Regions from separate parts of the Tardiphaga sp. 285_C5_N1_2 genome, predicted to be linked through region 2. Evidence: predicted binding sites of a transcription regulator. Region 2 holds the regulator's gene; each other region holds the start of a gene.

Region 1 (7,267 bases), 3.1 Mb from region 2:
CCGGCGCGGTCCTTGCCGAACGGCTTGCTTTCGATCACCAGCGTCTTGACGCCATTGGCCTGCGCGATGGCGAGGCCCGGAGCGTCGGCCTTGTTCGAAATCACCAGCGCAATCTCGGCCGGGAAGCCATCTGCGGCAGCGGCCTCGATCAGCGCCGTCATGTTCGACCCGCGGCCGGAAATCAGGATGGCGACGCGACGCATCACGGCCTCACAGGTTGAGTTCGAGATGTCCGTCATAAACGACGCGCTCGTCGCCTGTGGCCTCGATGACGTCGCCGAGCAGCGACACGGTCTCGCCGCCCTCGCGCAGGATGTCCATCACCTGCTGCACGGCTTCGCGCTTGACGATGGCGATCATGCCGACGCCGCAATTGAAGGTGCGCAGCAGCTCGAGTTCGGCGATATCGCCTTCCTTTGCTAGCCACTTGAACACTGGCAGGACGGTGAGGGAGGGCAGGTCGATGCGAACGCCGAGGTTCTTTGGTAGCACGCGCGGGATGTTGTCGGTGAAGCCGCCGCCAGTGATATGGGCGAGCCCCTTCACAGCGCCGGTTTCGCGGATCGCGCGCAAGCAGGATTTCACATAAAGCCGGGTCGGGGTCAGCAGCGCACCGCCAAGCGTCATCACCGGCGAGAACGGCGCCTTGTCGGCGTAAGAGAGGCCCGTGCGCTCGACAATCTTGCGGACCAGCGAGAAGCCGTTGGAATGGACGCCAGACGAGGCCATGCCAATGACGGCATCGCCCACGCCGATATCCTTGGTCGGCAGCAGCGTGCCGCGCTCCGCAGCACCCACCGAGAATCCGGCGAGGTCGTAGTCGCCGTCCTTGTAGAGGCCGGGCATTTCGGCGGTTTCGCCGCCGATCAGCGCGCAGCCGGACTCGCGGCAGCCCTCTGCGATGCCAGCAACAATTGAGGCGGTGGCTTCTGGGTCGAGCTTGCCGCATGCGAAGTAGTCGAGAAAGAACAGGGGCTCGGCGCCCTGGACCACGAGGTCGTTGACCGACATGGCGACGAGATCGATGCCTATGCCGTTATGGATGCCGGCCTCGATGGCGATCTTGACCTTGGTGCCAACGCCGTCGGTGGCGGCGACGAGAACCGGATCCTTGAAGCCGGCGGCCTTGAGGTCGAACAGTCCGCCGAAGCCGCCGATCTCGGCGTCAGCGCCGGCACGGGCGGTTGCGCGAACCATTGGCTTGATGAGGTCCACCAGACGGTTGCCGGCATCGATATCGACGCCCGCGTCCGCGTAAGTGAGGCCTTTTTTCTGGTCGGTCATGCCGGGTATCCTGCCGGAGCTGCGAAACTGTGTATTTTCGGCTGGTTACGTCGGAATCCCCGCCTGCGCAATGGCTCGTAAACGCTATCCCGATTACTATGTAGGCGGTAAGCCGGTCGGAGCCCCCAAGCTCGGATTGCGAAACAGGCCGGAGCCGGGAAGCGCCGCGTGAGTATCCCCAATTTAATCACCCTCGGGCGTATCCTGCTGGTGCCCGTGATTGTCTGGGCGATTGCCTCGAACCAGATGGAAATCGCCTTTGCAATCTTCGTGATTGCAGGGGTCAGCGACGCCGTGGACGGCTTTCTCGCCAAGCGTTTCAACATGGCCAGCGAACTCGGTGCGCTGCTCGACCCCTTGGCCGATAAGGCGCTGCTGGTCTCGATCTATGTCTCCCTGGGGATATGGGGGGCAGTTCCGCGCTGGATCGTGATTCTCGTGGTGTCGCGGGATATCATGATCGTGGGCGCCGTCATTGTGTCGTGGTTGTTCGGCAAACCGATCCCGATGAAGCCGCTGATGGTATCGAAGCTCAATACGGTGGCGCAGGTGGCCTTCGCAGCCTTGGTTCTTGCTGCCCTCGGATTTGGTTTCAAATCCTCGCCTTACGATTTGATTTTAATGGGCTTTGTGACCGTCTTGACGCTGCTCTCTGTGTCCTTCTATCTCGTCGAGTGGATGCGACACATGAGCACCATCGAACCCGGTCAAGAGCCCCGGTAAACCGGTATTCGTGACGTTCGCCGGCGGAGCCGGCAGGAGTATTTGCGTGGTCGCCCGCGTCCAACCCCGTCAATTGGCGTTCGCGCTGCCCCATGCGGAGAGTCTGTCCCGCGACAACTTCCTTGAGGGCCCGGCCAATGCCGAGGCGCTGGGACTGATCGACTGCTGGCCGGACTGGCCGAACCGGGTCATGCTGCTTGTCGGCCCGGAGGGGTCCGGCAAGAGCCATCTGGCAGCGATCTGGGCCGAGGAGGCCGGGGCACGCTCCACCATGGCGCACAGCCTGACGGCTGCGACGGTTCCGGCTGAGTTGGTGACCAACGCACTGGTGGTGGAGGATCTCAATGCCGGTGCCTTCGACGAGCGGGCGCTGTTCCACCTTCTTAATCTGGCACGTCAGGACAACGCCTATGTGCTGATTACGGCGCGGGTCGCCCCGGCCGCCATGGAGGTCGAGTTGCGCGATCTGCGGTCGCGGCTCCGTGCGATCCCGGTAGTCAATCTGCTGCCGCCGGATGACGGGTTGTTTCGGGCGCTGATCGTGAAGTTTTGCGCCGACCGCCAGCTCAGCATCGACGAGAGCGTGGTCAGCTATGTGGCCAGCCGCATCGAGCGGTCATTCGCCGCCGCCCGCCATACGGTGGAATTGCTGGATAGCGAGGCGCTCCGGCTTGGGCGGCCGGTGACCCGTGCATTGGCTGCGGAACTGCTGCGCGACGCCTGACTTAGCCTTGGACGTCAAACGCGGCGCGTCGAACGGTGCCTTGACGGCGCGGCAGGCAGGTTCCTCAATGTCATCGAAGCGTCATGCAACTGACGCAATGTCCGCTGTGATTTGCCGGCACTATAGCGCTGCTTGAACTAGATGGATTGCTGTCTCATGGACTCCGCAGAAGAGATTGTTATTGAAGAGAAAAAGGGCGAAGCGAAGCCGGCAGAGGTGGTCGCGTCGGGTCCCGAGCGCTTCATCAATCGCGAGCTGTCCTGGCTGCATTTCAATCGCCGCGTCCTTGAGGAGTCCGTCAATCCGGGCCATCCGGCGCTGGAGCGCGTTCGCTTCCTGTCGATTTCCGCAAACAACCTTGATGAATTCTTCATGGTCCGCGTCGCCGGCATCAAGGCGCAGGTCCGTGAGGGAATCAGCGAGCGCAGCCCGGACGGCCTGACCCCGGCCGAGCAACTGGTGCTGATCAACAGCGCGGTCTCCAAGCTCGGCAGCGACCAGCAGGCGATCTGGCGCGACCAGCGCGGCATGCTGGCCGATGTCGGAATCGTGCTGCTCGACGGCAAGGAGGTCAGCAAGGCCGACCGGACCTGGATCGAGGACCACTTCCTCCACAACATTTTCCCGCTGCTGACGCCGCTGGCGATTGATCCGGCGCATCCGTTCCCGTTCATTCCGAGTCTGGGCTTCACCATCGCGCTGCATCTGTCGCGGGTGTCCGACGGCAAGACGATGAACGCGCTGATCCGCATGCCCGGCAAGATCGATCGCTTCATCCGCCTGCCGACCCCCGGCAAGGACGGCGCGGTCCGCCTGATCACGCTGGAACAGGCCACTGGCCTGTTCATCGCACGTCTATTCCCGGGCTACACCGTTCAGGGGCAGGGTGCCTTCCGCATCATCCGCGACAGTGAACTCGAAGTCGAAGAAGAGGCCGAGGATCTGGTCCGGCTGTTCGAGACTGCGCTGAAGCGTCGCCGCAGAGGGTCGGTGATCCGGCTCGAAATCGAAGCCAGCATGCCGGCAGAACTCCGCGCCTTCGTGCAGCGCGCGCTGGCGACCTCGGATGACGAAATCCTGCTGGTCGACGGCATCCTCGCCATGAACGAGGTTTCGCAGCTCACGCGGCTCGATCGGCCCGATCTCGAATTCGTGCCTTATGTGCCGCGTCATCCGGAACGTGTCCGCGATCATGGCGGCGATATCTTTGCCGCGATCCGTCAGAAGGACCTGATTGTCCATCATCCCTATGAATCCTTCGACGTCGTCGTGCAGTTCCTGCAGCAGGCTGCGCGCGATCCGGACGTGGTGGCGATCAAGCAGACGCTGTATCGCACCTCCAACAATTCGCCGATTGTCCGCACGCTGGTCGAGGCCGCCGAAGCCGGTAAGTCGGTAACGGCGCTCGTCGAGCTGCGTGCGCGGTTCGACGAAGAGGCCAATATCCGCTGGGCTCGCGATCTCGAACGCGCCGGTGTCCAGGTGGTCTATGGCTTCCTGGAATTGAAGACCCACGCCAAGCTGTCGCTGGTGGTGCGCCGCGAGGGCGGCTCGCTCACGACCTATGTGCACACCGGCACCGGCAACTATCATCCGGTCACAGCGCGCATTTACACTGATCTGTCATATTTCACATCCGACCCGATCATCGGTCGCGATGCCGCACGCGTGTTCAACTACATCACCGGCTATGCGGAGCCGAGCGACATCGAGAAGATGGCCGTGTCGCCGCTGACCTTGCGCGGTCGCATGCTCGAACACATCCGCGGCGAAGCGGCATTCGCCCGCAGTGGCAAGCCGGGTGCGATCTGGCTCAAGATGAATTCGCTGGTCGATCCGGAAATCATCGATGCGCTCTATGAGGCGTCGAATGCCGGTGTATCCGTTGAACTGATCGTGCGTGGCATCTGCTGCCTGCGGCCGGGCGTGCCCGGCCTGTCTGAAAACATTCGCGTCAAGTCGATCATCGGCCGCTTCCTTGAACATGGTCGAATCTATTGCTTCGGTATGGGCAATGGCCTGCCGAGCCCGAAGGCGGCGATATACATATCGTCGGCTGACATGATGCCGCGCAATCTGGATCGCCGCGTCGAGGTTCTGTGTCCGCTGCAGAATCCCACCGTGCATACCCAGGTGCTCGAGCAGATCATGGTGGCCAATCTCAAGGATACGGAACAGAGCTGGCAATTGTTGCCGGACGGGTCGTCAACGCGTATGAAGGCAGCGAAGGGCGAGGAACCCTTCAATGTGCACAATTACTTCATGACGAATCCGAGTCTGTCTGGCCGTGGAAAGTCGCTTGAGAAATCATCCCCGCGCCGGCTCACCCGCCGTTCGGAGCGTCACCAATCCTCGTAAGGAACCAGCAACGTGGTAGCGCGTGCCAATCAACGCGCGACCAGCGTCGCCGTCATCGATATTGGCTCCAACTCGGTGCGTCTCGTTGTCTACGAGTCGCTGACGCGAAGCCTTGTCACGCTCTTCAATGAAAAGGCGCTGTGCGGTCTCGGCCGCGAAGTGCAGAGCACCGGGTTGCTGGCCAAGGACGCCGTCGACAAGGCGCTGACGGCGCTTCGGCGCTTCCGTGCGCTGTGCAGGGTCATGAAGGTCGGTCGCGTCTACGCCATCGCGACCGCTGCGGCGCGCGATGCGAGCAATGGACCTGCCTTCATCGCAGCAGCCGAGAAAATCTGCGGCTGCGAGATCCAGATCATATCGGGGCCGCGCGAAGCGAAGCTCTCGGCGCTGGGCGTAATTTCAGGCGTGCACAAGCCGGATGGCCTGGTTGGCGATCTCGGGGGCGGTTCGCTCGAACTGATCGATGTCAAAGGCAATGCGGTCCGGCAGGGCGTGACGCTGCCGCTCGGCAGTCTCGCATTGCAGGATGCCTCACAGAAATCACCGAAGAAGGCGGAGCGCATCGTCAGGCTGGCGCTGGCTGACGTCGCGCAGCTCAAGGCGGGCGTAGGTCGCAATTTCTATGCGGTCGGCGGCACCTGGCGTGCATTGGCGCGGCTGCACATCATCCAGAGCGGCTATCCGCTACGTGTGATGCATGGCTATTCGATCCCGGCCACCGAAGCGCTCGATTTCGTGCGCCGCTTGCGCCGGCTCGCAACAGCCAACATTCTTGCCAACATCGAAGCCATAGCCGAACAGCGCCAGCCTCTGCTGGTCTACGCGGCTCTCGTGCTTGAATATGTCATTCGCACCGCCAAGCCGAAGACTATCGTGTTCTCGACCTATGGCGTCCGTGAAGGCTTGCTGTACGAAATGCTGCCGCAAGCGCAGCGCATGCAAGATGGTCTGGTCGGTGCCGCGCAGACGATGAACGAGTTACTGTCGCGTTCGGCCCGCCACGCACAGGAGCTGAGCGACTGGAGTGATCGGTTCGCCCGTGTCGCCAAGCTCAAAGAGACCGACGAGGATCGTCGGCTACGCCGGGTGGCGTGTCTGTTGTCCGATATCGGCTGGCGCGTCCATCCGGATCATCGCGGCGAGCAGACGCTCAGTCTGATCACGAACGGCAATTTCGGCTCGGTCGATCATCACGGTCGCGCATTCCTCGCGCTCTGTGTGTACTACCGCTACGCAGGATTCGGCGCCGAGAACGAGCCCCCGGAGCTGGTCCGTGCGCTTGTCTCGCCGGCACAGGTCGAACGCGCCCGTTTGCTCGGCGCGTTGTTCAGGGTCGCGCATCTCATTTCGGCGGCGCGCCCGGGCGTACTGCCCGCCACGCATTTCGCCACCAAGGATCGCAAGATGATGCTCGTCTTCGAGCATCGCATGGTCGATCTCGTCGCTGACCGCGTCGGCAGCCGCTTCAAGCAGCTGGCACGATTAGTGGGGAAGTCCGGGACGATCGTCAGGCGATAGCCACCGTCGCTCATTCTGAATGACACTACTGATTGCAGCGCGGCGTGACTCTCGGTTTCCGTGCGTATACTCTTTTCCGGTGCGGCCGTTTTGGTCCACGCGGCAAGTACATACGATTTCCGGACCGGGAGAGTCGAAATGTCAGCCCTTCTGATCAACCTTATCGTTCAACTGATTGGTGGCGCGATTGGCGGAAATGTTGCCGGCGGTGCATCGAAGTCTGTCGATCTTGGTACAATCGGCAACACGATCGCAGGTGCAATAGGTGGCGGCGTTGGCGGTCAAATTCTCGGAATGCTGATTCCTATGCTTTCAAACGCATCGGCAACCACCGATATCGGTTCGCTGATCGGTCAGGTGGCCGGAGGCGGTGTCGCAGGTGCGGTGCTGACGGCAATCGTCGGAGCCATCAAGAACAGATCGGCGGCGTAAAACGATCGTCATTACGTCTCGCAGGGCGGGATGCTGTACGCCTCGCCCTGCGGCAGGCAATTTGAGCGCTACCTTGGACGACGCAGCCTACGCGCGATCGACCCGGATCACCCGGCCTTTTTCCATCGCCAATGCAAGGCGGCCATGCTTGAGCGCCAGGGCGGCCTCGCCGAACAACTCGCGCCGCCAGCCGTGCAGGGCGCCGACGTCGGCATTGTCGTCGGTGGC
Region 2 (7,267 bases):
CGCCGGCTCGCTCGCGCTCGCCGTGATCGTGATCCCCGTCGTCGTCCGCACCACCGAGGACATGCTCGGCCTGGTGCCCAATCCGTTGCGTGAAGCGGCCTCGGCGCTTGGCCTGCCGCGCTCCCTGGTCATCAAGCGGATTGCCTATCGTGCAGCCCGTTCCGGTCTCATCACCGGCGTGCTGCTGGCGACCGCACGTGTCGCTGGCGAAACGGCGCCGCTGCTGTTCACCGCGCTGAGCAATCAGTTCTTCAGCCTCGATCTCACCAAGACGATGGCCAACCTGCCGGTGACCATCAACAACTTCGTGCAGAGCCCCTACGAGTACTGGAAGCAGCTCGCCTGGAGCGGTGCCCTGATCATCACCTTGACCGTACTTGCCCTTAACATTGGCGCGCGCATTCTCGGCGCCGAGAGGACAGCAAAATGAGTGAGCTTTCTGTGTCGTCTGGCGTTCCTTCCGTCTCGATGCCGCCGCCGTCGGCCCTGCAGGGCGAGACCCGTCCCAAGGTCACCGTGCGCGACCTGAACTTCTACTATGGCGAACACCACGCTCTGAAGAAGATCAACCTGACGCTGATGGCGAACCGCGTGACTGCGTTCATCGGCCCGTCGGGCTGCGGCAAGTCCACGCTGCTGCGCATCTTCAACCGCATGTATGATCTGTATCCCGGCCAGCGCGCCGAAGGTCAGCTCATGCTCGACAACCAGAACATTCTGGATCCGAAGCTGGACCTCAACCTGCTGCGCGCCCGCGTCGGCATGGTGTTCCAGAAGCCGACTCCGTTCCCGATGACGATCTACGAAAACATCGCCTTCGGTATCCGCCTCTATGAAAAGATCTCCAAGTCGGAGATGGACATCCGCGTCGAGAGGGCGCTGCGCGGCGGTGCACTCTGGAACGAGGTCAAGGACAAGCTCAACGCGTCGGGCCTCAGCCTGTCGGGCGGTCAGCAGCAGCGCCTGTGCATCGCGCGCACCATCGCGGTGCGGCCGGAAGTGATCCTGTTCGACGAGCCGTGCTCGGCGCTGGATCCGATCTCGACCGCGAAGATCGAGGAGCTGATCGACGAGTTGAAGGATCAATATACGATCGCGATCGTGACCCATAACATGCAGCAGGCTGCCCGCGTCTCCGACAGCACAGCCTTCATGTATCTCGGCGAGTTGATCGAGTTCGATCAGACCAACAAGATCTTCACGTCGCCGACCGATCGCCGCACCCAGGATTACATCACCGGCCGCTTCGGCTGACGCGACATATTCGCGGGAGGAATTTGAGATGGCTTTTGAACACACCACCAAGGCTTTCGACGACGATCTGCAGGAGCTGACCCGTCTCGTCGCCGAGATGGGTGGCCTCGCGGAACGGCAGATCGTCGAATCCGTCGATGCGCTGATCCGCCGGGACGTCGCGCTCGGTGCGCGCGTTGTCGCCACCGACTCCGAGATCGACCAGTTGCAGCGCACGATCGAGGAGCGCGCCGTGCTGACCATCGCCAAGCGCCAGCCGATGGCTGTCGATTTGCGCGAGATCGTCGGCGCGCTGCGCGTCGCCACCGATCTGGAACGCATCGGCGATCTCTCCAAGAATATCGGCAAGCGCGTCAATGCACTCGACAGCGACTTCCATCCGCTGAAGCTGATCCGCGGCCTCGAACACATGACCGACCTCGTGACCACCCAGGTCAAGGCCGTGCTCGACGCCTATGCCGCACATGATCTGCCCGCCGCGATGACGGTGTGGAAGGGCGACGAGGAAATCGACGCGATCTGCACCTCGCTATTCCGCGAACTCCTGACCTATATGATGGAAGACCCGCGTAACATTTCGTTCTGTATCCACCTGATGTTCTGCGCCAAGAACATCGAGCGGATCGGTGACCATGCCACCAATATTGCGGAAACCGTGTTCTACATGATCGAGGGCCAGCAGATCCTCGACAAGCGCCCGAAGGGCGACATGACCACATTCGCGAATACGCCGACGGTCTGAAGCATGATCCGGAAAAGTGGAAGCCAGTCTTCCGCAAGGATCATGATTTAAAGACTTGTCGGACGTCACTGAGGGTATTGATCAAGATGGCTGTGAATGCACGCATTCTGGTTGTGGAAGATGAAGAGGCACTAACGACGCTGCTTCGCTACAACCTCGACGCCGAAGGCTATGATGTTGAAACCGTCGCTCGCGGCGACGATGCCGATACCCGCTTGAAGGAGCGGGTGCCGGATCTCGTGGTGCTCGACTGGATGCTGCCGGGCCTGTCCGGCATCGAACTGTGCCGCCGCCTGCGCGCACGGCCCGAAACCAAGGCATTGCCGATCATCATGCTGACGGCGCGCGGCGAAGAGAGCGAGCGCGTTCGCGGTCTCGCCACCGGTGCCGACGATTACATCGTCAAGCCGTTCTCCGTGCCGGAGCTCCTGGCCCGCGTGAAGGGCCTGCTCCGTCGTGCAGCTCCCGAGCGTCTCGCCACCGTCCTGGCGTTTGGCGACATCGAACTCGACCGCGACAAGCGCCGCGTCGTGCGCTCAAGCCGTCCGATCGATCTCGGTCCGACCGAATATCGCCTGCTGGAGTTCTTCCTGGAACATCCGGGCCGCGTGTTCAGCCGCGAACAGTTGCTCGACAGCGTCTGGGGCCGCGACATCTATATCGACGAGCGCACCGTCGACGTGCATATCGGCCGCCTGCGCAAGCTGCTCAACCCCGCCGGTGAGCCCGATCCGATCCGCACCGTGCGCGGCGCCGGCTACGCGCTGGATGACCGCTTCGACAAGGCGGCGGAGTAGGTATCTTCCTTCTCCCCGCAAGCGGGGCGAGGTTAGAAGCCCCAAACAAAAAATGCCCGGCTCATCACCGGGCATTTTCATTTGGTTTAGATATCTTCCAGCTCAGCGCGTCGGCTTCGGCACCGCGCGGCGGCGGTCACTGGCCGGCTGATAGGCGATGCGCGAGTGATGCGCGCAATAGGGGGCACCGGCCAGGGCCTTGCCGCCGCAGAAGTAGAAGTCTGCGCTCGACGGATCGCCGATCGGCCAATGGCAGGTGGCTTCGTTGAGTTCGACCAGCGACAGGCGCTGGCTGATCGGCACGATGTTGTCATAGGCGATCGGGTCGGGCTCGGCCTCGATCTCGTAATTATGGGCCAGCGCGGTATTGCCGCGTGCCATCGGGCGGGCGACGCGTACCATCTGCTGCGCCGGGCGCGCCTTGCGCTGCCGCGGAGCTGCCGAGGAGGGGCTCTTGGCACGGCCGGACAGGCCAAGGCGGTGAACCTTGCCGATCACGGCGTTGCGGGTCACGTTACCGAGTTCCGCAGCGATCTGGCTGGCGGAAAGGCCGCCTTCCCAGAGTTTCTTCAACTGTTCGACGCGATCGTCGGTCCATGTCATTACCGTCATCGCCGTTTTCCCTTCGTGAGCGCCGGCCTGACCGGGCAGCGCTGCGAGTTGAGACTTCAAAAATCCCTGCGGTCAGAATCCTTTAGCGCTCACCGGGCGCGAATTTCGCGTCCGGCTGTTACGCCGCACTGGATGTGTCAAAAGGATCTACCGCCGCACGAGATGTCGTATCCGACGAGGCAAAAGCTACAATATGCCGTGACTCGCGCGCAAGAGTCGGGCATGCCGCGTCCACATGCTTCTGCAAATAAAGCTGCAAAATCGGCTTTTTCTGCGACTCCGTGTGACTCGAAAGCCGCAGTGCGCGGTTGACAGTCTTCACAGCACACATAGAATAATGCCCACGTGCCGCCCGAGAAGGGCGGCACGTTTCGTTTCTAGGGTCCGTTGTTCGATTTCGCACAGTTGTCATCGACGCGGCCGCAGTCTTTTCGATCGGATCGGTTATGACCAGCAACGCAACGTCTTCGCCCCTCTCTCAGGCTCACTTGCTGCCTGTTTTCGCGCGTGCGGATGTCGCTTTCGAGCGCGGTGAAGGCGCGTGGCTGATTGGAACCGATGGCGAGCGCTATCTCGATTTCACCAGCGGCGTTGCCGTGAACGCACTTGGCCATGCGCACCCACATATGGTCGCCGCGTTGCAGGAGCAGGCCACCAAGCTCTGGCACATGTCGAACCTGTTCAAGAGCCCGGACGGCGAGCGCCTCGCCGCGCGGCTGTGCGAACAAAGCTTTGCCGACTTCGTGTTCTTCGCCAATTCGGGTGCGGAAGCGATGGAATGCGCGATCAAGGTGACCCGCCACTATCATTTCTCCAAGGGCCATCCCGAGCGCACCCGCATCATCACCTTTGAAGGCGCGTTCCATGGCCGGACCCTCGGCACGCTCGCCGCGACCGGCGCCGCCAAATATCTCGAAGGCTACGGCACGCCGCTCGACGGCTTCGACCAGTTGCCGCTCGGCGATATCGAAGCCGTGAAGAAGGCGATCGGCCCGAACACCGCCGGCATTCTCATCGAGCCGCTGCAGGGTGAGGGCGGCGTGCGTGCGCCGAGCAACGCGTTCTTCGGCGCGCTGCGCGAACTCTGCGACAAGAACGGCATTCTGCTGATCTTCGACGAAGTGCAGACCGGCATGGGCCGCACCGGCGAGTTGTTCGCCTATCAGCGCATCGGCGTGACGCCTGATGTGATGTCGCTCGCCAAGGCGCTCGGCGGCGGCTTCCCGATCGGCGCGTGCCTCGTCACGGCGGAAGCGGCTGAAGGCATGGCGCCCGGCTCCCACGGCTCGACCTTCGGCGGCAATCCGCTGGCGGTGGCCGCGGCGAATTCCGTGCTCGATATCATGCTGAAGCCCGGCTTCTTCGACCACGTGAAGAAGATGTCGCTGCTGCTGAAACAGAAACTCGCAGGCGTGGTCGACGGCCACCCTGACGTGCTCAGCGAAGTGCGCGGCGAAGGTCTTCTCATCGGCCTCAAGGCTGTCGTGCCGGCTGGTGATCTCGTGGCCGCATTGCGTGACGCGAAGCTGCTGACCGTCGGCGCCGGCGACAATGTCGTGCGCTTCCTGCCGCCGCTGATCGTCAGCGAGTCCGAGATCGAGCAGGCCGTGCAGCGGCTGGAACAGGCTTGCGTGGCCCTCAGCTCATCCGCCAAGGCATCTGCAAAGACGCAGGGAGCCGCGTGATGAGCAAGTCACCGCGGCACTTTCTTGATCTCACGGCCGTGCCGGCCAGTGAGTTGCGCAATATCATGAACGCGGCTGCCGCCATGAAGGCGAAGCTGAAAGGGCGGGATGGCTCGAATGCCGAGCCCGATCGTCCGCTCAAGAACAAGACGCTGGCGATGATCTTCGAAAAGCCCTCGACGCGCACCCGCGTGTCGTTCGAGGTCGGCATGCGCCAGCTCGGCGGCGAAGTCGTCATGCTCACCGGCGCCGAAATGCAGCTCGGTCGCGGCGAGACCATTGCCGACACCGCGCGCGTGCTGTCGCGCTTCGTCGACATCATCATGATCCGCATCCTCAATCATGACTCGCTGATGGAACTCGCGGAGAATGCGACGGTGCCGGTCATCAATGGCCTGACGCGGTTCTCGCATCCCTGCCAGGTGATGGCGGATGTCATGACCTATGAGGAACATCGCGGCCCGATCAAGGGACGCACCGTGGCCTGGACCGGCGACGACAACAATGTGCTGATGTCCTGGGCGCATGCGGCCGAGCGCTTCCAGTTCAAACTCAATATCGCGACACCGCCGCAGCTATCGCCGAAGAAGCCGTTCAAGGACTGGGTCAAGGCGGCAAACGCGCCGATCACCTTCAGCGACGATCCCGATGCGATGGTGAAGGGCGTCGATTGCGTCGTCACCGACACCTGGGTGTCGATGGGCGACAAGGACGGCGAGACCCGCCACAACCTGCTCAAGCCCTATCAGGTCAATCCGCGCCTGATGTCACTGGCCAAGCCCGATGCGCTGTTCATGCATTGCCTGCCGGCGCATCGCGGCGAGGAGGTCACCGACGAGGTGATCGACGGTCCGCAGTCGGTGGTGTTCGACGAGGCCGAAAACCGTCTGCATGCGCAGAAGGGCATTCTGGCCTGGTGCCTCAACGCGGTGGCGTGAGGCGCGATCAGCGATCGAGTTCTGTCGCGGCCAGCTCGGCCACCTGAAAGTCGATGCTCGCCGGATCGTCGTCGCCGAGGAACCATGCGGCCGAGAGGCCGGTCCATGCCAGGACCCATTGCAGTAAGCGATAGCGATCGAGTTTGGCCGCGTCGCTGACGACCTCGACACGCCGCTGGAAACGGCCTGGCAAGGTCGAGACCGGGCGCGTGGGATCCGAGAGATCCGGGTTGGTGAAAATGTTGGCGAAGTCGAAGCCGCGCTCGCCGATGATGTGCTTCGGATCGATGGCAAGCCAACCACGCTCCCCGAAGTCCAGCACATTGTCATGGTGGAGGTCGCCGTGCAGCACGGTCACCTCGCGGGGGTCGTCCAGCAAAGCGTTGGCCGTTTCGGAACAGCGACGTAACAGGCCGCCATGGGTCGCTGCGGCCGGTGCGAGTTCGCGAAACCAATGCTGCAGCGGTACCAGCGGAGGCGGCGATTTTTGCCTTGGCCGGTGCAACCGCGCCGCCACGGCGCACAGGATGCGCGAGGCTTCGTCGTCCTGTCCACCACGCGCCATGTCGGAGAGCCAGGCCGGGCCTTGCGCGCGTTCCATCAGCAACGCGTCGTCATGGCGGGCGAGAACCCGTGCGGCACCGTCGCCGTCCCACCATTCCAGTACCGCGCTGCCGGCGCGTTCGTCCTCGCCCTTGGCCAGTTTCAGCATCGCCGGCTGGCCCCGATGCAGGACTGGCAGCAAATATCCGGCGTGGGAGGTAATGGCCGTGCCGTTCGGGACGAGGTGCCATCGCCTAAGGTAGGTTTCAAACATCGTTCGCTTATACTTGGTAGATATTTCATCCGAGCGGGGGCAAATCGTCGCCGGATGCCTTGTATTCGTTCGGACATTTGCCCCTTTGCGGGGTTTCGATTTCAGCTCCTCGCCCTTACATAGAGCGCCATGACCCCATCAAATCCAAATCTCCAGCCCGACGCCCCCATTCGCGCGCCGTCCTCCGTTCCGGTCGATGACGCGGTGCTGCCCTTCGAGGTTGCCCCGCTCGATCTGCGCGGGCGGCTGACGCGGCTTGGCCCGGCGCTCGACGAGCTGCTCGCCAAGCATGATTATCCCGCGCCGGTGGCCAAGCTGCTCGGCGAGGCCATCGTGCTGACCACGCTGCTCGGCTCCTCGCTGAAATTCGACGGCCGCTTCATCCTGCAGACCCAGACCGATGGTCCGGTGTCGCTGATGAT
Region 3 (7,267 bases), 4.3 Mb from region 2:
CCAGATCAGCGCGCCGGTCTATGAAATCTCGATGGACGGCATCCTCATCGGCGGACCAGACGCGAACCGGCTTCCGTTGCACGACATCGTTGCTGCTGAACTCAGCGAGGTCGGCCCCTGCCGCCTGCGCATTGCCGAACATTCTCCCGCCGGCGCACAGACACTGTTCGTCGCGCCCGACGGGGCTCTCATCAGCCGGATCGAAGACCGACTATGGGCGATCCATGACGAGAACACCGAATTCGTCACCCGCGCCATCGACGCCGGCGCCGTGCTCAACAAAATCTTTGCCGACGGTATTGCATCCGGCGCTATCAGCATCGACGACATGTTCGACGACAACTACGTCGAGATCCCTGGCTCCAGTCCGGTGCAGTACCGGACAAAGATTCTCGGCTGGGCCGACCGCGCACTCCCAGAATTCCAGGATGCATTTCTCGCCAAGGACAGCCGCATGGCGTTCTGCGCCATGATCGACCGCAACGGCTATCTACCGGTACATAACAGCATCTATTCCAAGCCGCAGCGCCCGGGTGATGTCGCCTGGAATACGGCCAACTGCCGCAACCGCCGCATCTTCAACGATCCGGCTGGATTGGCCGCCGGTCGCAATACACGTTCCTACCTGATCCAGAGTTATGCCCGCGACATGGGCAACGGTCAGACCGTGATGATGCGCGAGATAGACGTGCCTGTGCGCATACAGGGACGCCATTGGGGCGGCTTCCGCACGGCGTACAAATTATGATTTGGGTTTGTAAACGGCGCTGCGCTGCCACCTGAGACCTGGCGCAGCGCCGCATATTCCGTCTGCGAGTGGGTTAGCAGCCAAAACTGCCAAGCCCTCCTAGCCGCCGCTCGTTCGGCCTTCCGCATTGTCATCTCCGCCGTATGAACCGCCGCCATATCCATATGGCGCGCTGTATCCATATGAACCGGGGCCGGCACCAAATCCGCGATAGACCGTTACGGGGGCGCTTCCCTCATACCGCGCGTGAGAGGACATGATCCGTCGATGCTTGCTGGCAGCGCTATGCCCGTCTTTGGCCTGCGCGGTCCAGCTCGCAGTGCCGGCGATCAGTAAAACGGCGCCCAACAGAATGAATTTATTCATCACATTTTTCCTTGGTCAACGAGCCCCGCGACCTCAGATGCGCACGCTTGGCTCTCAAGGTAGCGCCAATCACGCGTAGTTGAATTTCGGCTTGCGGTACCCCGTCCTGCATGGACAGCGGCGGCGAGACCCATTGGAGCCATTTGCCCATTCGCCCCGGGCCTGGGGGGCAGTGTCACACCGCTGACATTTGCATCGGTCCATAACCGTGAACCCATTCGATACAAGCGGAGCTGCCATGACCGAACATTCCCTCGACGACGCGCAAGCAATCCACGACCGCATTCGTGCAGAGATGCTGGACGGCTTCGACGAAGAACTCGAGCTCGAGATCGATGACGATCGTCTCGACGCGCTGACCAACGAAATGTCCGACCACAGCCCGGCGGAGACCATCGAGCGACGCCTCTATTTCAAGGAACTGTTCCGCCTGCAGGGCGAATTGGTGAAGTTGCAGAGCTGGGTGCAGCAGAACAAGCTCAAGGTCGTGGTGATCTTCGAGGGTCGCGATTCCGCTGGCAAGGGTGGCGTCATCAAGCGGATCACCCAGCGGCTCAATCCACGCGTCTGCCGCGTTGCCGCACTCCCCGCGCCGAATGAGCGCGAACGCACCCAATGGTACTTCCAGCGTTACGTCTCGCACCTCCCCGCCGGCGGCGAGATCGTGCTGTTCGATCGTAGCTGGTACAACCGCGCCGGCGTCGAGCGCGTGATGGGTTTCTGCACCGAGGATGACGTGGAGGAATTCTTCCGCTCGGTGCCGGAATTCGAACGCATGCTGGTGCGCTCGGGCATCATCCTGGTCAAATACTGGTTCTCGATCACCGATGAAGCGCAGCACCTGCGCTTCTCGATGCGCATCGCCGATCCGCTCAAGCAGTGGAAGCTCAGCCCGATGGATGTCGAGGCGCGCACCCGCTGGGAGCAATACACCAAGGCAAAGGAAGCGATGCTCGAGCATACGCATATTCCGGAAGCCCCGTGGCATGTGGTGCAGGCCGTCGACAAGAAGAAGGCCCGCCTGAACTGCATCGCGCATCTGCTCGAACAGCTTCCCTATCAGGAGGTCGAGCATCCGCCTGTGGTCCTGCCTGCACGCGTACGCAATCCCGACTATCACCGCACGCCGGTGCCAGCCGAAATGTATGTGCCGGAGCGGTACTAGCCCCACAGTCGGCAGATCGCGTAACGTTTTCGGGCAGGCCGAGCCTAACGCAACCGCAATATTCTTTTGAATAAAAGTCATCCGACGCCCACGAAGAGGGCGTCGGATGACGTCGTGCAGATTTTACCGCGATTTATCCGACAGACACGCTCGCGCGACATACAAACCAATGTATAGTCCTGCTGCATCTTATTGCTGCTTTTGAAATGATGACCGTACGCCTATAGTACCGTCGTTGGTCGATGACGAACCATTCGCCATTGCATCATCGAGTCGAGCAAACGGGGGTCTCACTGTGGCAAATCTCAATATCAACGGCGAGCAGAAGTCCTTCGACGCACCAGACGACATGCCCCTGCTCTGGGTGCTGCGCGATATTCTCGGCATGACCGGCACAAAATTCGGCTGCGGCGTTGCGCTATGCGGGGCATGCACCGTGCATGTCGACGGCAAGGCCGTGCGCTCCTGTCTGCTGCCGGTCAGTGCGGTGAGCGGACGCGCCATCACCACAATCGAAGGCGTCGGCACCACACCGGTCGGCGCCAAGGTGCAGAAGGCCTGGCTCGATCTCGAAGTCATTCAATGCGGTTACTGCCAGTCCGGGCAGATCATGTCGGCGGCCGCGCTCCTCGCTTCTACGCCGACCCCCGACGATTCTGACATCGATGCTGCCATGGCCGGAAATATCTGTCGCTGCGGCACCTATGTCCGGGTGCGTGAAGCCATCAAGCATGCTGCCTCCGAACGGCAAACCTAGGAGTCGGCCATGAAACTTGCAGACAACATGCTTGTTGCGGCCAGTCCTGCAAACAAGCCTTCTGGCCTGTCACGGCGCAATCTGCTCGCTGGCGCCTTTGCCGGCGGCTTTATGTTCGCCTTCCAGCTTCCGGTCCGCGCGGCCAATGAGCCGACGCAGCTCCCCGATACAACGGAGGGCAAATTCGCCCCCAACGCGTTCATCCGCATCGACACTACCGGCAAGACGACACTGGTGATGCCGCAAGTCGAGATGGGGCAAGGCATCTATACGGCCATCGCCATGATCCTCGCCGAAGAGCTCGACGCGGATTATGCGCAGATCACGCTGGAACATGCGCCGCCCAGCGACAAGCTCTACGGCAATCCAATTTTCATCATCCAGGCGACCGGCGGATCGACTTCGGTGCGCGCATTCTGGAAACCGCTGCGCAATGCCGGTGCAACCGCGCGTGCGATGCTGGTGCAAGCCGCAGCCGAACAGTGGCAGGTCGAACCTGCGAGCTGCACGGCGTCGAATGGGCAAGTGATGCATGCGGCCAGCGGGCGCAAACTGTCCTATGGCGAGTTGTGCGACGCCGCCGGCAAGCTCACGCCGCCGAAAGAGGTCGCGCTCAAGGACCCGAAAGACTTCTCGGTGATCGGCAAGCCGCTGAAGCGCTTCGACACGCCGGACAAGGTCAACGGCAAGACGATCTACGGTATCGACGCGATGGTGCCGGGCATGACATTCGCGACGCTAGCACAATGCCCGGTGTTCGGCGGCAAACTCGCCAAGGTCGATGACCGCGCGGCGAAGAAGATTCCGGGCGTGCGGCAGATCGTGGTGCTCGACGACCTCGTGGCCGTGGTCGGCGATCACATGTGGGCCGCCAGGTCCGGGCTCGAAGCGCTCGATATCACCTGGGACGAAGGGCCCAACGCCAAGATCAGTTCGAAGGACATCTGGGCGCATTTGCGCACGGCCAGCGAGACGGACGGCGTAATCGCCAAATCCGTCGGCGACATCGCCAAGGGTCTCGCCACCGGCGAACGGATCGACGCGTCCTACGAGATGCCGTTCCTTGCGCACGCGACCATGGAGCCCTTGAATTGCACGGTGCACTTCAAGGGAGATTCCTGCGAGGTCTGGACGGGCACGCAGATCATGTCGCGGGTGCAATCCGAGGCTGCCAAGGCCGCGGGCTTGCCGATCGACAAGGTGACGGTCAACCAGCACATGATCGGCGGTGGCTTTGGCCGCAGGCTTGAGCCTGACATGGTGGTGACGGCGGTGCGCATCGCCAAACAAGTCAATGGACCGGTCAAGGTTGTGTGGACCCGCGAAGAGGACATCCAGCACGACATTTATCGCCCAGTCTATCGCGACAACATTTCGGCGACACTGTCGAACGGCAAAGTGGTCGGCTTCAAGTACAAGATCGCAGGCTCGGCCGTGATCGCGCGTTGGCTGCCGCCTGCGTTCCAGAAGGGCATCGACATCGACGCCATCGATAGTGCTGCGGACCAGCCCTACGACTTCCCGCATTTCCAGTGTGAATATGTCCGTGTCGAACCGCCGGCGGTGCCAACCGGTTTCTGGCGCGGCGTCGGCCCGAACAATAACGTGTTCGCGATCGAGAGCTTCATGGATGAGCTCGCTCGCAAGGCCGGCAAGGATCCCGTCGTGTTCCGGCGTGAATTGCTCGGCAAGGCACCACGGATGCTGGCGGCCCTCAATCTCGCGGCAGAGAAGGCCAACTGGGGTCAGCCACTGCCAGCGCGCGTCGGACGCGGCGTGAGCATCCAGCCCACCTTCGATACCTCGATCGCGACCGTGGTCGAAGCGGAGATCGATTCACAGGGAGAAATTCGTCTGCGGCAGGTCAACGTGGCGGTCGACACCGGCATCGCTGTCAATCCTGACACCATCGTGGCGCAGATCGAAGGCGGCATCGTGTTCGGCCTCACCGCCGCGCTCTATGGCGATATCACCATCGAGAAGGGACGCGTGCAGCAGTCCAATTTCCATGACTACCGCATGCTTCGGATCGACCAGATGCCGAAAATCAATGTCCACCTCATCAAGAGCGGCGAAGCACCCGGCGGCATAGGCGAGTGCGGCGTGATCGGTGGCCCGCCGGCGCTGCGCAATGCGATCTATGCCGCGACTGGCGTTGCGCTGCGGAGGATGCCAATCGACCGCGATGCGATCGCCGAAAGGAAGAAGTCATGACGCCCGCCGCACGTCGCATTCTCGGCAGCGTCATTGTGATCGGTGTTGTGGCTGCAGCCGGCGCCGCGCTCTATGTGCGCGGTCCCGGACCGATGTCGTTCTCTGGTGGGCCGAAAGTGGCGCTGGCGGACTACACGGGCGCCAATCCGACCGGCGTTCCCGCCAACATGACCAACGCCAGCCCGATCGAGCGCGGTGAATATCTCGCGCGTGCGGCGGATTGCATGGTCTGCCACACTGCACCCGGCGGAAAGGAATATGCCGGCGGCTTCGCATTCAAACTGCCGTTCGGCACGCTGTATTCGACCAACATCACGCCGGACAAAGAGACAGGCATCGGCAGCTACACCGATCAGCAGTTTCTCGACGCCGTTCGAAGCGGCAAGCGCCACGACGGCGCCCGGCTCTATCCGGCGATGCCCTATACGTCCTACACTTACATGACCGACGCGGACACGCTCGCGGTCAAGGCCTATCTGTTCAGCCTCGCACCGGTGCGCGCGGCACCGCCTGAGAATACGCTGGCCTTTCCGTTCAATCAGCGCTGGGCGATGACATTCTGGTCAGCATTGTTCAATCCGGATACGCGCTTCGAGCCCGATACGTCGCAAAGCCCGGAATGGAACAGGGGCGCCTATCTCGTCGAGGCGCTGGCGCATTGCGGCGAATGCCACACGCCGCGCAATCTCGGCTTCGCGCTCGACAACCGCAAGAAATTTGCTGGCGCCCTAACCGCCGGATGGCGGGCCTTCAATATCACCTCGGACAAGACGACAGGCCTTGGCAGCTGGAGCGACGACGATGTCGTTTCCTATCTGTCGATCGGACATGCCAAAGGTCACGGCACCGCTTCGGGGCCGATGGGCGAAGCGGTGGACCACAGTTTCAGCAAGATGGCGCCGACGGATATCAAGGCGATGGTCGCATTCCTGCGCACAGTGCCGGCGCTGCCCTCGCCTGATCTGCCCGCGAAACTCGCGCCACCCGCACCGCCCTCGCACAGGGACGGCATGACAGCGAACGCGCTTGGCAAGACGGTCTTCCAGGGCGCCTGCGTGAGCTGCCATGGCTGGACAGGCGAGAGCGCACTCTCGCCCATGGCCACGCTGACTGGCGCGTGGGCCGTTAACGATCCCGGCGCGACGAACGTCGCACAGATCGTGATCTCCGGCACCAAGCGGCATACGCCGCAAGGCGCACTCTCGATGCCAGCTTTCGGCAAGAGCCATTCAGATACGGAGATCGCGGCTGTCGCGAATTACGTGACCGCGCGCTTCGGCCGCAAGGGATCGCAGATCACGGCAAGCGATGTCGCGGATCTGCGCAAGCAGACGGAGCAGTAGACCGAACTAGTTCAGCCAGAACTCGGGCACGGCCTGCGACAGCCGGCCACCGAGCCGCACCGGCGCGATGCGCGAGGCGAGTCCGGTCTTGTCATCGGTTTCGACCGCAACGCCCGACAAGGTCGCCGGGCCGAAGGCGGGCTCGAAACGGCCGGAGGGAATGCCGGTCGTGAAGCGCCTGACAGGCTCTTCCTTCTGCATGCCGATCACGGAATCATAGTCGCCGGTCATGCCGGCATCGGTCATGTAAGCTGTGCCGCCGGACAGGATTTGATGATCGGCGGTCGGCACATGAGTATGCGTGCCGACGACGAGGCTCACGCGGCCATCGCAGAAGTAACCCATGCCCTGCTTTTCGCTCGAGGCTTCGCCATGGAAATCCACCACGATGGCGTCCGCGGCTTCCACCAGCGGACAGGCATCGATCTCCTTGCCGACAGCGCTGAACGGATCGTTGAGCGGCTCCATGAAGACGCGGCCCATGGCATTGATCACCAGCGCACGCGCACCGTTCTTGGTGTCGATCAGCGCAGCACCACGGCCCGGGGTGTGGCGCGGGAAGTTCAATGGACGGATCAGACGCGGCGCGCGTTCGATGAACACCAGCGCCTCTTTCTGATTCCAGGCGTGATTGCCGAGGGTCACAGCATCGGCGCCGGCGTCGATAAGATCAT
Region 4 (7,267 bases), 3.4 Mb from region 2:
GCGGAAACCGGCGTCGTATTTGAGGCCGTAGCCGAGCGCGCGGTCGAAGCCGATATGGGCGAACCAGACCAGTGCGATCGAACCGGCGATCGGCTCGGCGGTGGCGATACCGGCCAGCGCGAGCAGCAGCGGCGCGATGGTCGCATGCACCAGATTATAGACCCCAGCGCCGATCCGCGGGCCGGCCAGATAGGCCAGCATGCTGAGGTCCGGGACGAAGAAAAACAGGGCGTAGATCTGCCAGGGCGCGCCCGAGATCCAGTAGAACAGCGTCATTCCGACAAACAGCGCCACGCCTTCCCAGCGCAGCAGATCGCGTACGCCACCCGTGGCTGCGCCACTGTTTTCATTGATCACGATATTGGTCATCCGGCGCTCTCCCTTGTCTGACCCGATATAGGCAGGATCGTCGCCGGCGCCATGCGATTTTGGGGGATTCAACCCTTCCTGATGGGCGTTTCCACCGCCGAAAACCCCATGCTAGAACCTCGCCCAAACCCTGCGGTCGCCGCGGGCGATAACACGTGACATTGACGGGCTGGAGCACATGAAAGACATCCTGGACACCCTCGAAGCGCGTCGCGCGGGCGCCAAACTGGGCGGCGGCGAGAAGCGAATCGAGTCGCAGCACAGCAAGGGCAAGCTGACCGCCCGCGAGCGCATCGAGCTTCTGCTCGACAAGGGGTCTTTCGAGGAATTCGACATGTTCGTCGAACACCGCTCCGTGGAATTTGGCATGGAAAAGTCCAGGATTCCCGGCGACGGCGTTGTCACCGGCTGGGGCACCGTGAACGGCCGCAAGACCTTCGTCTTCGCCAAGGATTTTACCGTGTTCGGTGGCTCGCTGTCCGAGACCCATGCGCTCAAGATCACCAAGCTGCAGGACATGGCGATGAAGGCGCGGGCGCCGATCATCGGCCTCTATGACGCCGGCGGCGCGCGCATCCAGGAGGGCGTCGCGGCCCTCGCGGGCTATTCCTACGTGTTCCGCCGCAACGTGCAGGCCTCGGGCGTGATCCCGCAGATCTCGGTCATCATGGGCCCCTGCGCCGGCGGCGATGTCTACTCGCCGGCCATGACCGACTTCATCTTCATGGTGAAGAACACCAGCTACATGTTCGTCACCGGTCCCGACGTGGTGAAGACCGTGACCAACGAGGTCGTCACCGCCGAGGAGCTCGGCGGCGCCAGCGTGCATGCGACGAAATCCTCGATCGCCGACGGCGCCTTCGAGAACGATGTCGAGACGCTGTTGCAGATGCGCCGGCTGATCGACTTCCTGCCCGCCAACAACACCGAAGGCGTGCCGGAATGGCCGAGCTTTGACGATATCGAGCGTACCGACCTGTCGCTGGACACGCTGATCCCCGACAATCCGAACAAGCCCTACGACATGAAGGAGCTGATCCTCAAGGTCGTGGACGAGGGTGACTTCTTCGAGATCGCCGAGACCTTCGCCAAGAACATCGTCACCGGCTTCGGTCGCATTGCCGGCAAGACTGTGGGCTTCGTCGCCAACCAGCCGATGGTGCTGGCCGGCGTGCTCGACAGCGACGCCTCGCGCAAGGCCGCGCGCTTCGTGCGGTTCTGCGACGCCTTCAACATTCCGATCGTGACCTTTGTGGACGTGCCGGGCTTCCTGCCGGGCACCGCGCAGGAATATGGCGGCCTCATCAAGCACGGCGCCAAGCTGCTGTTCGCCTACAGCCAGTGCACCGTCCCCCTGGTGACCGTGATCACCCGGAAGGCCTATGGCGGCGCCTTCGACGTGATGGCCTCGAAGGAAATCGGCGCCGACATGAACTATGCGTGGCCGACGGCGCAGATCGCGGTGATGGGCGCCAAGGGCGCGGTGGAGATCATCTTCCGTCAGGACATCGGCGACGCCGACAAGATCGCCGCGCGCACCAAGGAATATGAAGACCGCTTCCTGTCACCCTTCGTCGCCGCCGAGCGCGGCTATATCGACGACGTGATCATGCCGCACTCCACCCGCAAGCGCATCGCCAGGGCGCTGGCGATGCTGAAGGACAAGCATCTGGAAGTGCCGATGAAGAAGCACGACAATATGCCGTTGTGAGGGGACTAGGTTCATCAATGACGCCATAGCGGTCGACGTTGATGTCCTTTCTTTATGGTAGCATTCGTCTCTGACAAGGACCTGCGAGGATGCGCATGATGATGAAAGCCCGTAGCCGGATCTTCAGCATTCTTGCCATGCTCGTTGGCCTCGCGAGCACCGGCGCTCTTGCCGACGAAACCGTCACCGTCGGTGGCTCACGCGCCGTGCTCATCAAACCCGCATCGCCGCGCGCCAGCGTGATCCTGATGCCGGGCGGCAGCGGCGCCATCAGCCCGGGAGAGCATGGCGAGATCAACGGGCTGAAGGGCAATCAGCTGGTGCGGACCCGCGGCGCCTATGCGGCGCGGGGGCTGGCGGTGCTGGTGGTGGATGCTGGGACCGATCTGTCGAGCGCGGTGCAATACATGGCCGCGATCAAGCGTCCGGTGACGGTGGTGGCGACCAGTCGCGGCACCCAGCGTGCCGCCGAGGGGATCGCGCGGGGCGCGCGGCCGGATGCGCTGGTGCTGACCTCGGGCTTTCTCAGTGCGGAATCGGGTAGTGGCAGCAATGTGATGTCGATTATCGGCTCGCCCTCGGCATTGCCGCGCACGCTGGTCATCCATCATCGCAATGACGGCTGCAAGTTTACCGCGCCGGCCGGCGTCGATCCGTTCGTCAAATGGTCGGTCGGGCGCGCTCGCGTGGCGTGGCTGAGCGGCGGACGCAATGACGGTGATCCGTGCGAGGCGCGGGGATATCACGGCTTCAGCGGCCTCGACGGTCAGGTCGTCGGATTGGCCGTCGGCTTTCGATAACGGCGAGATGCCAAATGTGTGAGTTCCCACGCACATTCAGTTTCCATTCATGCCGCGGGTCCGATCCTGATCTCCTCACGGATATCAGGAGGGATCGCGATGGAACGCCGTCATTTTCTGAAGATCGCCTTCGGCTTTGCCGCGGGCGTCGGCTTGGCCGCTCAGACCATCACGCAGGCTCAGGCCGCGCCGCTGCTGCCGGCCAATCCGCTCGACAACCACAAACTGGACACAGAACCTCAAGCCGCGGTGGCGTCGCAGGACGACGTCGATCGTCTCCAGCCCGAGCAAGTCCAGTGGCGTCGCCGCGGCTGGCGTCGGCGTCGTTTCTGGGGTTATCGCCGCCGGCATTGGGGCTGGCGTCGCCGTTATCGGGTCCGTCGTCGGTACTGGCGCCGCCGGTACTGGTAGGGCAAGCCCGTTTGTGCTGACGCTCAGTCTCTCCAGGGCGTCAGCGGTTTGGTCTGGCCGGGTTCAATGCCGCTCAGATGGCGACGCACGTTGTCATAGCTGCGATCGCCGGGGGCAAAGGTCTGCGAGCCGTCAGCCGGTTTGCCGTCCACCGTGCGGGTGAAATGCAGCACCAGGCTGTCATCGGCATTCATGGTGGCACTGCCGTAATAGGGCATCGACAGCCGCGCGTCCTCCGCCATGGCCGCGCCAGCCATGAGTAGAATGGGGAAAGTGAGAAACAGACGGGTCATGACACCTCCTGCTGTGAGGTTGTGATGGAGGCTCAGGAAGATGGCGGGGATTTGTCCGCCGCCGGTCACCGCATGCACGGATTTGTGTTACAGGTCGCCGTCATCCGCTGCCGACGAGTCCCATGCCCCATACCGAAGCCCTGCTGTTTCCGCTTGCCATGATCGCGCTCGTTGCCGAAGCGATGACGGCTGCGCTGGCGGCCGGACGGCGCAAGATGGACTGGCTCGGCGTTGCCATGCTCGGTTGCATCACTGCGCTCGGCGGTGGTTCGGTGCGCGACATGCTGCTCGGGCACTATCCGCTGTGGTGGGTGAAGAGCCCGTATCTGCTGCTGCTGACCGGCGGTGCGGCGCTGGTGACCATCGGGCTTGCGCGCGTGGTGCATCGCTTCCACGCGCTGTTTCTGGTGCTCGATGCCATCGGTCTCGTGGTTTTCACCATCATGGGCTGCAACATCGCGCTCGCGATGGATCAGCCGCTGCTGATCGTGGTCGTGGCCGGGATGATCACCGGCTGCGTCGGCGGCGTGCTCCGCGACGTGCTGTGCAACGACGTGCCGCTGCTGTTTCGCGCCGAACTCTATGCGAGCGTCTCGATCGTCACGGGGCTTCTCTATATCGGCGGCATCAAATACGGATTCAGTCCCGATCTGGTGACGCTCGTTGCCGCCGTTATCGGACTGACGTTCCGCCTGCTGGCAATCCGGCTGAAGCTGGAAATGCCGAAATTCGTCTATGACAGCGACACCAAATAGCGCCTGCTATCAGCGCAGTCCCATGCAGCTGGCATAGAAGGTCGTGGTCGCCGGCCAGTCGGAAAACACGCCGCGGACGCCGACGTCCTTCGCCAGTACGTCCAGCACCGTCAGCGTGTCGCCATCGCGGTCGATGGCGGGTTTGACCGAGCGATGGAAGAAACCGCCGCCGTTTGCGAGCGGCCCATCGCGCTCCAGCGACCAGGTGATCAGATCGAGCCCTGCGTCGCGCGCTGCCTTGGCATAAGGGGAGGGCACGATCTTGTTGGTGCCATCAAGCGTCAGCAGCATGTAGATCGGCGGTGCGAGAATCTTGACACCGGCAGCCTTGAGTTCGGCCATCGACGGTTTCCACGTTTCCGCGCGCATGTGATCGAAACCCGGTGTTTCATAGCGGCCGTCGAGATAGACCGCCCGCGCGCCGAATTCCGGCGCGGTGCGGATCCAGAACTTGATGTCGTTGAGATCGAAGCTCTGGGCAAATACGTCGCCAGGCGGAATGCCGGCGGCGCGATATTCGTCGAGCATCTGGGTCGCGTATTTCTCCTGACTATAATCGCCGTCGAACGGCATCGGCACCTCTGGAGCCTTCAGCTCCGGCGTGAATTTGGCGCCGAGGCTCTTGATCAGCGCGATGCTTTCCGCATGGGTCATCAGCGTGCCCGAGCTGGCATAGAGGTCGGTGCGCCAGCGCGGCGTGCCGTTCTGATAGTCCGCAACGGTGGTCGCTGATGTGTTGGCGGCATCCATCTTCGCCGTCAGCGTCCTGAACTCCGCCAGCGTGATGTCGCTGGTACAGCATTTTGCCGACGCCTTCTTGCCGGTGGCGGGATCGGCGGGGCTGAAGGGTTGCGTGCACTTCGCTGCAAGCGATGGCACCGACAGGATGTTCGTTGTCGTATGCAGGTCGCATTGCGAATGCCGGCAGACCAACTGGCGGTCCTTCGTAAAGGTCACGTCGCATTCGATTACGCCGGCGCCCATGCGCGCCGCAGCGAGATAGGACTCCCGTGTATGCTCGGGAAATTGCAGCGGCGCGCCGCGATGGGCGATGGAGAAATCGCTCTTGCGAAACGGCCCGGTGCAGGTGCTCAGCTTTGCCTTCAGCGGGCCGTCTTTCATCTTGTCGACGAGATAGAACGGCCGCGGACCCAGCTGTGGCTCGGGCAGTGCGATGGTGTCGGCGCGGCCGGTCGTCAGCGATGAGAGGCCGAGCAGCCCGGCCAGTATGAGACGACGCAAAGCGCGCGACATGACGATCTCCAGAATAGCGAAGTGCCATTCTGTCATCTTCGTGTGACGGCTGTAACCGGCGCGTGGGCAACAAAAAACCCCGCCAGTGGCGGGGTCTTCGTCGTTAGGATTGTGCAGCGATCACCAGCGGCGGATGCAGCGGCCGTAGGGATTGCGGAAAAAGCCGGGGGGGCAGTAACCCGGGCCGCGCGGCGGCGGGCCGCGGAACATCGGGCGGCAACCGCCATAGGGACCACGGGCATAGCCGGGGCCGCAGCCCTGAGCGACCTGGATCACGCCTGCCGTGTCTGCAGCGCTCAGCGGAGCCAGAGGCATTGCGCTGGCGGCACCGATGCCCCCGACGCTAACGGCAAACAAGGCTGCCGCAAAGATCGTCTTCATTCGTGTTCTCCCTCGATGGTGCCGCGATGCGGCGCAGAGAATAATGATGGCATCGCATCACCCGCTGCAGGACTCTTACGGGCAAGAAAATTGCTGGGGATCAACGCTGCACAGCACGATTAAGCCGATTCGATCTGAATACAGCATGAATGTTTCGGGATATCCGCGTAGCAGGGCGCGGCAGTTGCTACTTCGCCGCGAGGAAGCCCAGCATCAATTCGTTGAATTTGGCCGGTGCATCGAGAAACACGATATGGCCCGCGTCCGGAAGCACCTCGGCCTTCGCGTTCGGCATCTTCGCCGCCAGCGCCTTGGCGAGATCGGCGTTCTGGCCCATCTTTGGCCGCAACGCTTCCGGCGCATTCGGCTTGCCCGGTGCGTTGTGATCGTCGGCGCCCATGATGAACAGGGTCGGCAGGGCGATCAGCGGAATTTCGTGGACCACGGGCTCGCGATAAATGAGCTGCGCCGAACTGACGAAGGCGCGCAGCCAGCGCGGATATTCCGGCGATCCCTTGATGTTGAAACGCGCGTCGATGAAGGGCGTTACCTGGTCGGGCTGCATCTTCAGCGAATAGTTCACCTCAAGCTGCTTTCGGTAACCTTCCGCCGTCAGCTTGTCTTCGTTCTCCAGGATCTTCTCGGTTGGTGTCGGTGGCACATAGAACCGATAGTCCTCAAGCCCGATCGGCGCCGCGAGCAGTAGGTGATCGATACGATCGGGATAAGCGCGGACAATGCGCACGCTCAACATGCCGCCCAGGGAATGAGCGACGATGTCGAATTTCGCGATCCCGAGGTGATCCATCAGCGCAACAGTGTTGCGGGCAAGGTTGTCGAAATGCAGATCGCCTGATGGCTTCGATGATTTGCCGAAGCCGATCTGATCGGGGACCACGACGCGGTAGCCGGCTTCGTTCAACGTGCCGATCACCGGCGCCCAGTAGCTCGATGGAAAATTGCGGCCGTGCAATAGCACCACGGTTCGGCCGTTCGGCTTGGTCGATGGCACGTCCATATAGGCCATGCGCAGCTGCTCGCCGTCATTGACCAGCGGCAGCATGTTGACGGGGTAGGGGTAAGGGAAGCCTTCGAGGCCGATGCCGTAAGGCTCGCGCGCCGCAGGAGGCTCGGCCGCCTGCGATGAGGTGAACGGCAGGGTTGCAATCAGCGCAGCGAGCAGCAGGCGGTTCATCGGGGGGCTCCGGGAGAAGGAAGGTCCGGCGCGGTTTCAAGCTGCATTGCGGCGAAGGTAAGCCGGCGTCTTCACGTTTTCCGGATGGCGTTGCCGGT

Evidence for each region. The regulator PhoB, encoded in region 2, activates phosphate uptake and scavenging genes when phosphate is short. The targets are predictions, from matches to a motif close to TGTCATNNANCTGTCAT.
Region 1: AB7951_RS11375 (RNA degradosome polyphosphate kinase) is a predicted target of PhoB. The motif match lies at 2,800-2,816, and genes of this name have one in related genera.
Region 3: ppk2 (polyphosphate kinase 2) is a predicted target of PhoB. The motif match lies at 1,288-1,304, and genes of this name have one in related genera.
Region 4: AB7951_RS09865 (glycerophosphodiester phosphodiesterase family protein) is a predicted target of PhoB. The motif match lies at 5,624-5,640, and genes of this name have one in related genera.

What each region holds. Positions count from the first base shown of each region.
Region 1 covers NZ_CP197241.1:2,369,469-2,376,735, forward strand. Annotated here, with positions in the region: gene purN (phosphoribosylglycinamide formyltransferase) at 1-206, opposite strand, end outside; gene purM (phosphoribosylformylglycinamidine cyclo-ligase) at 211-1,284, opposite strand; gene AB7951_RS11365 (CDP-alcohol phosphatidyltransferase family protein) at 1,453-2,007, shown strand; gene AB7951_RS11370 (DnaA ATPase domain-containing protein) at 2,054-2,731, shown strand; gene AB7951_RS11375 (RNA degradosome polyphosphate kinase) at 2,888-5,089, shown strand; gene ppx (exopolyphosphatase) at 5,102-6,607, shown strand; gene AB7951_RS11385 (hypothetical protein) at 6,746-7,039, shown strand; gene rnd (ribonuclease D) at 7,127-7,267, opposite strand, start outside.
Region 2 covers NZ_CP197241.1:5,473,921-5,481,187, reverse strand. Annotated here, with positions in the region: gene pstA (phosphate ABC transporter permease PstA) at 1-430, shown strand, start outside; gene pstB (phosphate ABC transporter ATP-binding protein PstB) at 427-1,254, shown strand; gene phoU (phosphate signaling complex protein PhoU) at 1,283-1,996, shown strand; gene phoB (phosphate regulon transcriptional regulator PhoB) at 2,089-2,793, shown strand; gene AB7951_RS25945 (GcrA family cell cycle regulator) at 2,896-3,405, opposite strand; gene AB7951_RS25940 (aspartate aminotransferase family protein) at 3,852-5,090, shown strand; gene argF (ornithine carbamoyltransferase) at 5,090-6,028, shown strand; gene AB7951_RS25930 (aminoglycoside phosphotransferase family protein) at 6,036-6,845, opposite strand; gene AB7951_RS25925 (Hsp33 family molecular chaperone) at 6,975-7,267, shown strand, end outside.
Region 3 covers NZ_CP197241.1:1,196,912-1,204,178, reverse strand. Annotated here, with positions in the region: gene AB7951_RS05685 (methyl-accepting chemotaxis protein) at 1-748, shown strand, start outside; gene ppk2 (polyphosphate kinase 2) at 1,353-2,279, shown strand; gene AB7951_RS05675 ((2Fe-2S)-binding protein) at 2,575-3,036, shown strand; gene AB7951_RS05670 (xanthine dehydrogenase family protein molybdopterin-binding subunit) at 3,046-5,250, shown strand; gene AB7951_RS05665 (c-type cytochrome) at 5,247-6,593, shown strand; gene AB7951_RS05660 (TIGR00282 family metallophosphoesterase) at 6,600-7,267, opposite strand, start outside.
Region 4 covers NZ_CP197241.1:2,060,798-2,068,064, forward strand. Annotated here, with positions in the region: gene AB7951_RS09835 (DUF4260 domain-containing protein) at 1-369, opposite strand, end outside; gene AB7951_RS09840 (carboxyl transferase domain-containing protein) at 548-2,080, shown strand; gene AB7951_RS09845 (alpha/beta hydrolase) at 2,218-2,880, shown strand; gene AB7951_RS09850 (twin-arginine translocation (Tat)) at 2,980-3,291, shown strand; gene AB7951_RS09855 (hypothetical protein) at 3,315-3,584, opposite strand; gene AB7951_RS09860 (trimeric intracellular cation channel family protein) at 3,707-4,339, shown strand; gene AB7951_RS09865 (glycerophosphodiester phosphodiesterase family protein) at 4,349-5,593, opposite strand; gene AB7951_RS09870 (GCG_CRPN prefix-to-repeats domain-containing protein) at 5,714-5,974, opposite strand; gene AB7951_RS09875 (alpha/beta fold hydrolase) at 6,162-7,169, opposite strand; gene AB7951_RS09880 (ArsR/SmtB family transcription factor) at 7,241-7,267, opposite strand, start outside.